4 regions of the Marinomonas vaga genome follow, and region 4 is predicted to be linked to each of the others. Evidence: predicted binding sites of a transcription regulator. Region 4 holds the regulator's gene; each other region holds the start of a gene.

Region 1 (3,132 bases), 1.4 Mb from region 4:
ATCATGGCGGCCAACACATCGACGGTGTAGTGGATTACTTCTGGGTTATTAAACAGGTTCCAAGGCATCAGCAGAACTGAGCCGAACGCGGCAATAAAGCCACCGGCTTTAAAGCTGATTTTCTGTGGCGATACGTTAGAAAAGTCGAACGCAGGAGCGACGAAGTTTGCCACGATGTTGATGCCCACAGTGGCAAAGATAAAGGTCATTGCGCCAAGTACGGTAATCAATCCTGAGTCTAGGCGGCGAACTGTTTCTACAGGGTCAGTAATCATACCGCCAAATACTGGAATAGATGCAGATACGATCACTACGCTGAAGATGGAGAACAAGATAAAGTTAAAAGGTAGTCCAAGTAGGTTACCGAACTTCAATTGTTTGTAGCTGCCACAGTAGCGTGAGAAGTCACTAAAGTTAAGGGTTGGCCCTGCGAAGTAGCCAGCCACCAAGGCAATGGCAATGATCATCTGCATGATGGCATCCATACCAGATAAGCTCGCATCACCTAGGGTGAAGCTGATGTTTTCCCAACCCGCTAGATTCACCATGTACACACATAAGGCAAACATGGCCACATAAATAGCAGGGCCAGACCAATCAATGACCTTACGAATCATGTCCATGCCGAACATAAAGACAATGCCTTGTAGGATCCACATGGCAGTGAATCCAATCCAGCCAAGGTAAGACAGACCTAAGAAACTGTCGTCTGCCAAGGTGCTCATGCCTGGGAAGAAATACAGCAACAAGATAATAAAGGAGCTGGAGGCCAAGAAAGTCTGTATACCATACCAAACCACCGCAATCAGGCCGCGGATAACCGCTGGAATGTTGGCGCCGAAGACCCCGAAGGACATACGTGCGATAACTGGGAATGGTGCGCCGGCTTTTTGTCCGGGTTTGCCCATTAAGTTAGCAAACAGTAGGACAATGGAGATGCCCGCGAGCAAACTGATAAATACCTGAATGCCATTTAATCCAAGAGCGAACAGACTGGCTGCAAACACATAGCCGCCGACACTGTGCACATCTGACATCCAAAAAGCAAAGATAGAATACCATCCCCACTTTTGTTCTGTATCAGGCTTGAGATCCTCGTTGCTGAGCCGAGGGCTTACTGGGAGTTTCTGGGTCATGCGAGAGTTCCTTCGTTGGTTTGCTTATTGTATACAATGTCGAATACAACTTTTGTGCCAATTTTCAGGGAACCTATATTTGCTACTCTGACAATGTTTTTTCTCTTAGGTAGAGAAATCAGTGCACACATTTGCGACAAAATAATCCTTTTTGCTCTTTATCTGTGCGTATTTTGGGTTTTTGGTGTGTCTTGTGGAGCTGATATGATTTTTAAAAAGTCTTTATGTATGCGATCTATTTCTAGTATTGTATACAATATATTGAGTCAGTCGGTGTTGGTGCTTAGATCATCCTGATGACTTTTATGTGCAACAAGTCAGCTTATAAAGGACGCGGATATCCCATGCTTATCCAACTTATCAACCCTAACACCAGCGCAACCATGACCGATGCCATGGCGACCAGCGCCCATCAGGCCGCATTACCGACCACTCAGATCCTCGCCAGTACCCCATTGCATGGCCCACAAAGTATCGAATGCGCTTTAGATGAAGCCATTGCCTCTGCGGCTTTGCTGGATCTTATTCAAGCTGGGAAGGAGCAAGGAGTAGATGCTCACATCATTGCATGTTTTGGTGATCCGGCCTTGGAAGCGGCAAGGGAGTTGGCCGATGCGCCTGTCATTGGCATCGCGGAAGCCGCCTTTCAATTGGCCAGTATTGTGGCGTTTAAGTTTGGTGTGGTGACCACCTTGTCACGCACCTTGCCTGCCAGCGAGCATCTTTTATATAAGTATGGCTACGAAAGGCATTGCAGTGGCGTTCGTGCCACGGACATTCCAGTACTTGCATTAGAGCATCTTGAGCCGCAGGCATACGCTTTGCTTAAGAGAGAGTGCGAACAAGCGATGACAGAGGATGGCGCAGAAGCGATTGTTTTAGGATGCGCTGGTATGTCGTCTCTAGTCGCTCGTTTGCAAAGCGAACTGCCAGTGCCCATTATTGATGGGGTCAGTGCAGCGGTTAAGTGGGCAGAAGCCATTCACCAGCTCGGAATTAAAACCTCTAAAGTCGGGCATTTCGGCGCCCCCGTACAAAAGTCTTATGTCGGTAGATATGAGCATTGGACCCGTTAACAGGAAATTAATATGAAACATTACTTAGAACGAGATTACGCAGGTTACGGCCGCCACAATACACCGAAAGTGGTGTGGCCAAACAACGCACGCATTGCCCTGCAATTTGTTCTGAACTTCGAAGAAGGTGGCGAAAACTGTGTGTTACACGGTGACGAACATGCGGAAACCTTCCTGTCGGAGATCTTTGGCGCCCAGCCTTTTAAAGATCGCCATATGAGTATGGAGTCCTTGTATGAATACGGCTCCCGCACGGGTGTGTGGCGCATTTTAAACGAGTTTGAGAAGCGTGGTTTGCCTCTGTCTATCTTTGCTGTGGCCACCGCTTTGCAGCGCAATCCTGACGTGGCAAAAGCCTTTGTAGAGGGTGGTCATGAGTTGGTTTGCCACGGTTTGAAGTGGATTCACTACCAAGAAATGTCTATTGAAGAAGAGCGCGCGCACATGCAAGAAGCCCTCAAGATCATTCAAGACGTGACCGGTGTGATGCCCATGGGATGGTACACAGGGCGTGATTCCCCTAATACCCGTGCCTTGGTCGCCGAGCAATCCCAGTTAAAATACGACTCGGACAACTACGGGGATGACCTACCTTACTGGGTGTCTGTACCGCATCACCAAGATTCTGAACAGACTAAGCCTCACCTGATCATTCCTTACACCCTAGATTGTAATGATATGCGCTTTGCTTCCCCTTATGGATTCAGCCATGGGGATGAATTCTTCCAGTACCTGAAGGACAATTTCGACTGTCTGTACGCTGAAGGCGAAACCGCTCCCAAAATGATGTCTATTGGTATGCACTGTCGTACTTTGGGCAAACCGTCCCGCTTTATGGCGCTAAAAAAATTCCTCGATTATGTGCAATCCCATGAGGATGTTTGGATCACGCGACGCAGCGATATTGCGGAACACTGGAT
Region 2 (3,132 bases), 1.5 Mb from region 4:
AATGGATGGCTACACTTTGACCACTGCTATCCGTAATGACAGTCGTCTGCAAGACTTGTTTATCTTGCTGCATACCTCTTTGAGTGGTGTGTTTAACGAAGCAATGGTTAAGAAGGTTGGTGCAGATGGTTTCTTGGCGAAGTTCCAGCCGGATGAACTTGCACGTATTGCAATCGAAACGGTTGAAGCACAGGCTGAAGCTTAAGTTTAGTTGAATTTGCTTGTGCACTAAGGAGTCTGGATGCAGAGCAGTACGAATACGATTTCTCCCGGCGGGTACGATCGATTTCGCAAATACTTGCAGAAAGAGAGCGGTATTTCATTAAGCGAAAATAAGCAGTATTTGGTGGCCAGTCGCTTAGGTAAGCTACTGGAGCGTGAGAAATTCACTAAAATTGAAATGTTGGTGGATGCATTGGAGCGTGGTGGGCGTTCGGCGAAGCTTCGGGAAGAAGTGATTAACGCCATGACGACCAACGAGACCTTGTGGTTTCGTGATACGCATCCATTCAAGATTTTGAAGGATGTGGTGTTGCCTGAGTTCTCTCAGCGCCCTGTACGTATCTGGTCTGCAGCGTCTTCTACTGGCCAAGAACCTTACTCAATTAGTATGGTGTTGGATGAATATAAGCAAATGAAACCCAGTGCTTTGAAAGCAGGGGAGCGTATTGTCGCTACGGACATTTGTACTAATATTTTGATGCACGCAAAACAAGGTGAGTACGACAGTTTGGCCATTGCTCGAGGGTTGAGCCCTGATAAGCAAAATCGCTATTTTGAGAAGCTGTCTGAAAGTACTTGGAAAGTGAAACCTGCGGTGGCTTCTCGGGTAGAGTTCCGTTATCTGAATTTGATTGATTCGTTCAGCTCATTGGGAAAGTTCGACATCATTTTCTGTCGCAATGTACTGATCTATTTTACTGCCGAAACTAAGGCCGATATCTTGAAGCGTATGCATGCCAGTTTGAATCCTGGAGGGTTTTTATTCCTTGGGGGGTCAGAGGCATTGAGCGGTATGTCTTCTTTGTTTGATATTGTTCAATGTCATCCGGGTATCGTTTACCGGGCTAAATAACATTTCTTAATTTAGGCTATGCTAAAACGGCAACTCGATTTTCGGGTTGCCGTTTTTTGTTTGCCGCCTCTTGCCGCTTAAGGGTAGCTTATTTTTCAAGTTACTGAAAAATAAGGAATTTATATTTGGCACTTATCTTGCTAAACAAGTTGTAAGTAATCAAATTTTACCAACGAGGATTTCATGGCTATCTCTTTTAACGACGCATTTGCTGGACACGATAAGACGCTACTGTTTCGCAGTGCTCGTGCTTCCGTGTTAGCAAATAACATCGCCAACGCAGATACGCCCCACTACAAAGCTCGTGACATCACGTTTGATTCCATGTTGGAAGCAGAGCGTAGCAGATTGGAATTGTCAGGTGATGATGATCAGCACATTGCTGCGAGCAGTTCTTTTTCAACAGGCAGTGATGAGATGCTTTACCGCAATCCAAGTCAGCCGTCTCTTGATGGTAATACGGTGGATATGCAGCGTGAGCAAGCGGAATTTGCCCAGAACTCGTTGCAATTTGATACAAGTTTTATGTTTTTGGATAGAAAAATCAGCGGCATGAAGAAAGCGCTTACCGGAGGTCAATAATAATGTCTTTAAGTAATATTTTTGCCATTTCTGGTTCTGCGATGAGTGCCCAAACGGTTCGCCTAAATACGGTGGCCAGTAACATCGCTAACGCTGACAGTGTGGCGAGTTCAGTTGACCAGACCTATCGTGCCCGCAAGCCTGTGTTTGAGCAGATGCTGACCCAAGAGATGCGTGAACGTGGCTGGAATGCCCAAGGCGGTGTTATGGAAAATGCATCCGGTATGGGCGTTCAGGTAGCCGGTATTATCGAGTCTGATGCGCCGCTTCAACCGCGCTATGAGCCTGATAGTCCGATGGCTAACGAAGAAGGTTATGTGTTCTATCCAAATGTGAATCCGGTGGAAGAAATGGCGGATATGATGTCTGCATCGCGCTCTTTCCAAACCAACGTTGAAATCATGAATTCTGCAAAAAGCATGATGCAGAAAATGTTGACCTTAGGCCAATCCTAAGGAGGTAGGTTATGTCAGACGTTTCTTCTAATTCCGCTTTATCGAGTCTGATTTCGCAATATGGTACAGACAGTGCCAAGGCGAAGGCAGGCGTTTCAGAGGATACAACCACATCCGGTCTAACGGACAGTTCGTCTGCGTTAGCGGATCAGGATGTCTTCTTGCAGCTGTATATTGAACAGTTGAAAAACCAAGACCCAACGTCACCTCAGGAAACCGGTGATATGGTGTCTCAAATGGCTCAGTTTAGCTCACTGGAACAGTTGACCAGTATGGCGGCACAGATGTCGAGTATGTCTGAGTCTTTGATTTCCAGTCAGGCGCTTACGGCTTCTACTTTGGTGGGCTCTTATGTGTACGTTGACCAGGAAACTGCATCTGTGGTGGATGGTAGCTCAACTTACGTTAAAACGTCTTTCACGGATGATTCTGTCTCCAATACGCTGAAGATCTATAATAGTTCTGGTGAGTTGGTGGATTCGGTGTCTCTTACGGATGAAGAGTACGTTTGGGATGGCACAGACGCTGAGGGCAATGTGGTGGATGATGGTACTTATACCTTCATAGCAACCTCTACCAACAGTGATGGTGAGGTGACACAGCTGACGACACAGATTCCAGCACGCATTAATGGGGTGACCATTAACGGTGAAGATGGCACGACGTTAAACGTTGCAGATTATGGCAAGCTGGCTCTCACTGACGAGCTAGAGATTTTAGGTTAACGAGGGAATAATTATGGGTTTTAATACAGCACTTTCTGGTATCAAAGCGTCAGCTGATTTCCTCAGCACGACCGGTAATAACATTGCAAACTCTGACACCACTGGCTTCAAGAAATCTCGTATCGAGTTTGGTGACTTGTACAACACGAGTGTCATTGGCGCTGGTAGTAGTAACACTATTGGTAGTGGTGTGAGCGTGAATAACATCGCTCAAGAGTTTTCTTCCGGTAACATTGCTTACACAGATAACAACCTAGATTTGGCCATTGATGGCACAGGTTTCTTCGTCCTAGAT
Region 3 (3,132 bases), 1.7 Mb from region 4:
AAACTGTACACTTTGAGTGTGCCTCTTTGTTATTTCGCCCGTAAGCTGATGTCTTCCAGGCCGAAGGTATTATGGGGGATCGGCTGGATTTCTATGTATTGCAAAATACGAACCAACATTGGGCGTTTTTAATGCCTTATGTTTTCTATGTTTTATAAGCAGTAAATGGTCTCGCGTGTTCTGTTTTGGTGCAACTATTTTGGGGTGCGTGAAATGGGGGCAAAAAAAAGCCCCAACTGAGGTCGGGGCTTTTCGATTAACTTAAGCGAGTATTAAACGCTGTAGTAAAGTTCGAACTCAACTGGGTGAGTTGTCATGTTTACGCGCTCAACTTCTTCAGACTTAAGAGCGATGTAAGCATCGATCATGTCGTCAGAGAATACGCCACCTTCTGTTAGGAAAGAGCGGTCATCGCTTAGGCACTGAAGCGCTTCTTCAAGGCTACCAGCAACTGTTGGGATCAATTTACCTTCTTCTGGTGGAAGATCGTAAAGGTCTTTGTCAGCAGCATCGCCAGGGTGGATCTTGTTCTTGATACCGTCGATACCAGCCATCAGCATTGCTGCGAAACATAGGTATGGGTTAGCGGTTGGATCCGCGAAACGTGCTTCGATACGCTTGCCTTTAGGAGACGCAACGTATGGGATACGGATAGAAGCTGAACGGTTACGTGCAGAGTAAGCAAGCATAACTGGCGCTTCGAAACCTGGTACAAGACGCTTGTAAGAGTTAGTAGAAGCGTTCGCGAAAGCGTTGATAGCTTTAGCGTGCTTGATGATACCGCCGATGTAGTAAAGGGCCATATCAGATAGACCAGCGTATTTGTCACCTGCGAATTGGTTTTCGCCGTCTTTCCAGAAAGACTGGTGAACGTGCATGCCAGAACCGTTATCACCAACGATCGGCTTAGGCATGAAAGTAGCTGTTTTACCGTATGCGTGAGCAACGTTGTGTACGCAGTACTTCATTACCTGAACTTCGTCAGCTTTCTTAACTAGAGTGTTGAATTTAACACCGATTTCGTTTTGACCAGCAGTCGCAACTTCGTGGTGGTGTACTTCAACTTCTTGGCCCATTGCTTCGATAGCAGAACACATTGCAGTACGGATTTCGTGGTGAGAATCCACTGGTGGTACTGGGAAGTAGCCGCCTTTAACGCGTGGACGGTGGCCTGTGTTGCCGCCTTCGAAAGACTTGTTAGAAGACCAAGCTGCTTCTTCAGAGTTGATTTGAACGCCACAGCCAGACATGTCTGCGTGCCATTTTACGTCGTCAAAGATGAAGAATTCTGGCTCAGGACCGAAGAATGCTGTGTCGCCTAGACCAGTAGACTTAAGGAATTCTTCCGCGCGAAGTGCAACAGAACGTGGGTCACGGTCGTAACCTTGCATTGTTGCAGGCTCGATGATGTTACAACGGATGATAACGGTTGCATCTTCTGTGAAAGGGTCAAGAAGAGAAGTGTCATCTTGTGGCATCATGATCATGTCAGACTCGTTGATACCTTTCCAACCAGCGATAGAAGAACCATCAAACATTTGACCTGTTTCGAAGAATTCTTCGTCTACGCTTGAGGCAGGAATGGTTACGTGCTGTTCTTTACCTTTGAAGTCTGTAAAGCGAAGGTCTGCCCACTTTACGTCGTGTTCAGCAATCAAACTAAGAGTCTTGTTTGACATAATGGTTCTCCAGTGTTGTTTATTCGAAATTGCTTTCGGAACTTATACTGCTTCAATATGAAGCGTAATTGCCGTAATTGAAAGCACAAGCTGTGCCAGAATTTTGGGCGTTGTTAAAAATCTAATAAATTCAAATATTTATATACGCGATTAGTTTTCGGCTTAATAAAACGCACAATAAAAAACCTAGGTAAATAAAAATGCGCTCACTATTGGTGCGCTAATTTGGTGCAGTGGTCCTTATTGGTGCATCTTTTTGGGGTTGGTTTCGTGTGGGATTCCTTTATACTGTGCGCCTTTTAAATCAGACTGTACGAAAAACACACACCTCATGAAATTCATCGTTAAATTTTTCCCTGAAATTACTATCAAAAGCCGCCCAGTCCGCAAGGCCTTTGTCAAACAGCTAAGACACAATATTCGTTTGGTGTTGCGTGAGCATGACGACAACGTGACAGTGGCGGGTAATTGGGACTTCATTGAGGTGTTGTCAGAACGTGATGACCAACGTGATGCCTTCACAGAGTCCTTATCAAACATTGCGGGTATTGCACACTTCCAATATGTGCGTGAGTTTCCCTTAACCGACCTTGATGGCATTGTGGCGGAAGCCGCTGCATCTTACGGTGACGTATTGAAAGATTCGGTGTTTGCGGTGCGTGTGAAACGTGTCGGCAAGCATGACTTCTCTTCAGTGGAAGCTGAGCGTCATGTGGGCGGGTGCCTTAAGGCCCAGTGTGGTGCCCTAGCAGTACGATTGAAAGATCCTGAAGTTTTGGTGCCTATCGATATTCGTGACGACCGTGTCTGGATCATCGAGCAGCGAGTGGAAGGCTTAGGTGGCTACCCTCTCGGTTCACAAGATTCTGTCTTGTCTCTCATTTCAGGTGGTTATGACTCCACGGTGAGTTCTTTCATGACCATGAGTCGTGGATTGAAGACACACTTTTGTTTCTTCAATCTAGGGGGAGATGCTCACGAAATAGGTGTGAAGCAGGTGTCTCACTTCTTGTGGAGCAAGTATGGCTCGAACCTTGGGGTTAAATTCATCACCATTCCATTTGAAGAAGTAGTGGGAGAGATTTTAAATAACGTTGATAACGCCGAAATGGGTGTAGTACTGAAGCGCATGATGTTGCGTGCCGCGTCACAGGTGATGGAAGGTGTCAGTGCGAAGGCTTTGGTGACAGGCGAGAGTATTGCTCAGGTCTCTAGTCAAACCTTGGTGAATTTAAAAGTGATTGATACTGTGACTGATGAGCTGGTATTACGTCCTTTGGTCACTAGCAATAAACAAGAAATCATTGATAAGGCCAAGGAAATCGGTACGGCTCCTTTTGCGGCCAGCATGCCAGAGTTCTGTGGTGTGATTTCTGTGAAGCCAACGACTCGGGCCAAAATGCACCGAGTGGAGCGTGAAGAAGGCAAGTTCGACTTTGATGTGCTGCAACGT
Region 4 (3,132 bases):
TAATGCTTTTGCCATCCACGTTTCGGCCTTCTTTCTCAATGGTTACGTCAGACGAAAATTGCGAAGTGGTCTCAACTAGTTTGCCTGCTGCTCGAGCATGCAGACCAAGCTTATTAATTATCTCTATAGATTGCTCTAGCATGCTGTGTCCTTACGTTAATGGTTCGAATGCGTTCTGCAGGTCACCATTATTAGTTTGAGCGCGGAGAGTGTCCAGTTTCTCGCTTGATTGAGCCAACTCAGCAATCTGTGCCAAGGTCGCTAGATGGTCATCACATTGGTGTGGCGGCACAATTAAAGCAAAGATTAAGTCAACGGGCTTGCGATCAATGGAATCAAAGTCAATGGGGGTATCCAAAGACATTAATACTATGGTGGCATGGCTGGCTTGTTCTAGGCGGCAATGGGGGATGGCGATGCCATTTCCGATGCCTGTGCTTCCAAGTTTCTCTCGGCCGAGTAATGCATCGTACACTTCTTCAGCATTACAGTGTAAGCGTGAGCTGATGGCTTCTGATATTTGCTCAAGAAGGCGCTTTTTGCTTGTGGTGCTTTCTTTCGCAAAGACTAATTCTGGCTTCACTAAGTTTTTGACGGACATGTTAAAAACCTTTAAATGAGACGTTTACGTTCGTTAGATGGTGGAATATTCATCGCTTCGCGGTATTTCGCAACAGTTCTTCGGGCAACTTGGATACCTTGGTCAGCTAAAATAGTTGCGAGTTTGTTGTCGCTAAGCGGTTTTTTGGCTGGTTCATCTGCAACCAGCTTCTTAATCATGGCCCGTATGGCTGTTGACGAGCACTCGCCACCGGATGCTGTGTTCACATGGCTTGAGAAAAAGTATTTCAGCTCAAATATGCCTCGGGGTGTATGCATGTACTTTTGTGTCGTCACTCGAGATATGGTTGACTCGTGCATTCCTACTTCTTCTGCGACATCATGCAACACCATAGGTTTCATGGCTTCCTCACCAATTTCGAAGAATTCCACTTGGCGAGAGACGATGCAGCTGGCAACTTTCAGTAAGGTCTCGTTACGGCTTTGCAGGCTTTTTAAAAACCACTTGGCTTCTTGTAAAGAGTTACGGATATAAGACACATCATCATTGGACTTCGATGTGGCTAGCATTGCAGAGTAAGTTTCATTAATTTTTACGGGCGGTAGGGCATCATTGTTAAGTTCAACCTGCCATACACCCTTATGCTTTTTAACACTTACGTCCGGGATTACGTAGTCAGTATCACTGGTATCAACGAGGGATCCAGGGCGTGGGTTAAGCTGTTGGATTAAACCGATGACTTCTTTTAAGGCGTCTTCTTTGAGCTTGGTTTTGCGTGTTAGTTGAGTGTAGTCTCTGTTGCCTAACAGTCCAAGGTGTTGATCCACAACTAGATGGGTGCTGCGATAGAGAGGATGATCTTTGTAAGCTTCCAATTGTACTAATAGACATTCCCGTAAATCTTGAGAACACACGCCCACGGGGTCAAAGCGTTGCAACCGGTGTTGAACGGCTTCTACTTCATCGAATTCTAAATCTTCCAGTTCCTTTGTTAGTCCTGTGAAAATTTCTTCAAGGGTCGCTGAAAGGTAGCCGTCTGGCTGTACGCTGTCTATGATGGCGTAAGCGATCTCAATATCCTTATCGGACATGTGAGTCAGATTGAGTTGCCAGATTAGGTGGTCTTGAATGTCTTCTGATAGTGCATTTCGACTGTCTAGATCTTGTTCGCCCTCGAAGGCTGGGCTGTCAGACGCCGCTGCTGAGTTCTGGTAGGTGTCATCCCAGTTACTATCAATGGAAAGTTCATTTGGGATGCTTTCCGTCCATTCTGACTCGACACGGGAGTCCTCTGAAGACTCTTGGTTGGAGTCAATGTTCTCTACTGTCGAAGCCGCTTCGGCAACTTTTGCCTCAGCGTCATGGTTGAAGTTTTCTTCCTCGTCTAACTCTAGTAAAGGATTGGACTCCAAGAAGTCATGTATTTCTTGTTGTAGGTCGAGCGTTGACAGCTGCAGCAATTTGATTGCTTGCTGTAGCTGAGGTGTCATTGTTAACTGCTGACCGATTTTAAGTTGCAAAGACTGCTTCATAGCGCAACTCTTTTAAAATTAGAATTTTGGAATGAGTTATGCATACTACTCCCTTTTGATGGGAAAAATAAGGGGCTTACAGGCGGAAGTCGTCGCCCAGATAAATTTTCTTGACTTGCTCATTGTTTATTATGGTCTCAGCGGAGCCAGAGGCAATAATATGCCCATTGCCTACAATGTATGCTTTGTCACAGATATCTAGGGTCTCTCGCACATTGTGGTCTGTAATAAGTACGCCGATACCGCTATTTTGCAAGTGGCGGATGATTTGCTTGATGTCACCTACTGAAATAGGGTCGACGCCAGCAAAGGGTTCGTCAAGCAGGATAAACTTAGGGTTCATGGCCAATGCTCGAGCGATCTCAACTCGGCGTCGTTCGCCACCTGATAACGCCATACCTAAATTTTTACGGATGTGCGTGACATGAAACTCTTCTAGTAAGCTTTCTAGCTTTTCTTTACGCTCAGCTTTCGATAGCTCCTTGCGCGTCTCTAAGATAGCAGAGATATTATCTTCTACGCTCATCTTTCGAAATATTGAAGCCTCTTGAGGCAAATAGCCGACCCCTTTTTGAGCGCGAGTATGCATGGCATCTTGGGTGATGTCTTCCCCATCAATATATATGCCCCCTTGGTCGTTGGTGACCATGCCGACAATCATGTAAAAACAAGTGGTCTTTCCTGCACCATTTGGCCCCAGTAGGCCCACGGCTTGCCCCGTGCTCACGTCAAGAGAAACGTCTTTTACTACTTGTCTTTTCTTGTAGCTTTTTGCGAGGTGCTTCGCTTCTAAAATAGCCATGCTGTTTATCCTTGATGCTACTGCTCGGTGGCTGGCTGTAGGGTCATGTTTACGCGGCCTGAACCACGATTCTCGGCGTTAAAAACATCGGTCTCCATGTAGTAATGTATGTAATCCGCCGCGATTTCGTTGTCACCACGTTTTAGGAAGCCGTTTTTATGAATTTCTAGCTCACCCGCTGAGGTGTCGTAATCAAGAGTGTTTCCTGTTGCTTTAAGCAGTGTGCCAGCTTCATC

What was found. Region 4 encodes sigma-54, which starts transcription at its own class of promoters, with help from an activator protein. Its sites were predicted from a motif close to TGGCACNNNNNTTGCTNT; they were not measured.
Region 1: the regulator sigma-54 is predicted to act here: its motif matches at 1,179-1,196, upstream of ACZ5DR_RS04585 (NCS1 family nucleobase:cation symporter-1).
Region 2: the regulator sigma-54 is predicted to act here: its motif matches at 1,202-1,219, upstream of flgB (flagellar basal body rod protein FlgB).
Region 3: the regulator sigma-54 is predicted to act here: its motif matches at 1,760-1,777, upstream of glnA (glutamate--ammonia ligase).

What each region holds. Positions count from the first base shown of each region.
Region 1 covers NZ_AP043903.1:973,725-976,856, reverse strand. Annotated here, with positions in the region: gene ACZ5DR_RS04585 (NCS1 family nucleobase:cation symporter-1) at 1-1,136, opposite strand, end outside; gene ACZ5DR_RS04580 (aspartate/glutamate racemase family protein) at 1,481-2,212, shown strand; gene puuE (allantoinase PuuE) at 2,225-3,132, shown strand, end outside.
Region 2 covers NZ_AP043903.1:1,820,417-1,823,548, forward strand. Annotated here, with positions in the region: gene ACZ5DR_RS08405 (chemotaxis protein CheV) at 1-205, shown strand, start outside; gene ACZ5DR_RS08410 (CheR family methyltransferase) at 242-1,075, shown strand; gene flgB (flagellar basal body rod protein FlgB) at 1,259-1,657, shown strand; gene flgC (flagellar basal body rod protein FlgC) at 1,660-2,112, shown strand; gene ACZ5DR_RS08425 (flagellar hook assembly protein FlgD) at 2,124-2,837, shown strand; gene ACZ5DR_RS08430 (flagellar hook-basal body complex protein) at 2,851-3,132, shown strand, end outside.
Region 3 covers NZ_AP043903.1:1,641,403-1,644,534, forward strand. Annotated here, with positions in the region: gene glnL (nitrogen regulation protein NR(II)) at 1-11, opposite strand, end outside; gene glnA (glutamate--ammonia ligase) at 273-1,679, opposite strand; gene thiI (tRNA uracil 4-sulfurtransferase ThiI) at 2,011-3,132, shown strand, end outside.
Region 4 covers NZ_AP043903.1:3,363,578-3,366,709, reverse strand. Annotated here, with positions in the region: gene ACZ5DR_RS15915 (HPr family phosphocarrier protein) at 1-142, opposite strand, end outside; gene ACZ5DR_RS15910 (PTS sugar transporter subunit IIA) at 152-601, opposite strand; gene ACZ5DR_RS15905 (RNA polymerase factor sigma-54) at 613-2,094, opposite strand; gene lptB (LPS export ABC transporter ATP-binding protein) at 2,171-2,896, opposite strand; gene lptA (lipopolysaccharide transport periplasmic protein LptA) at 2,914-3,132, opposite strand, start outside.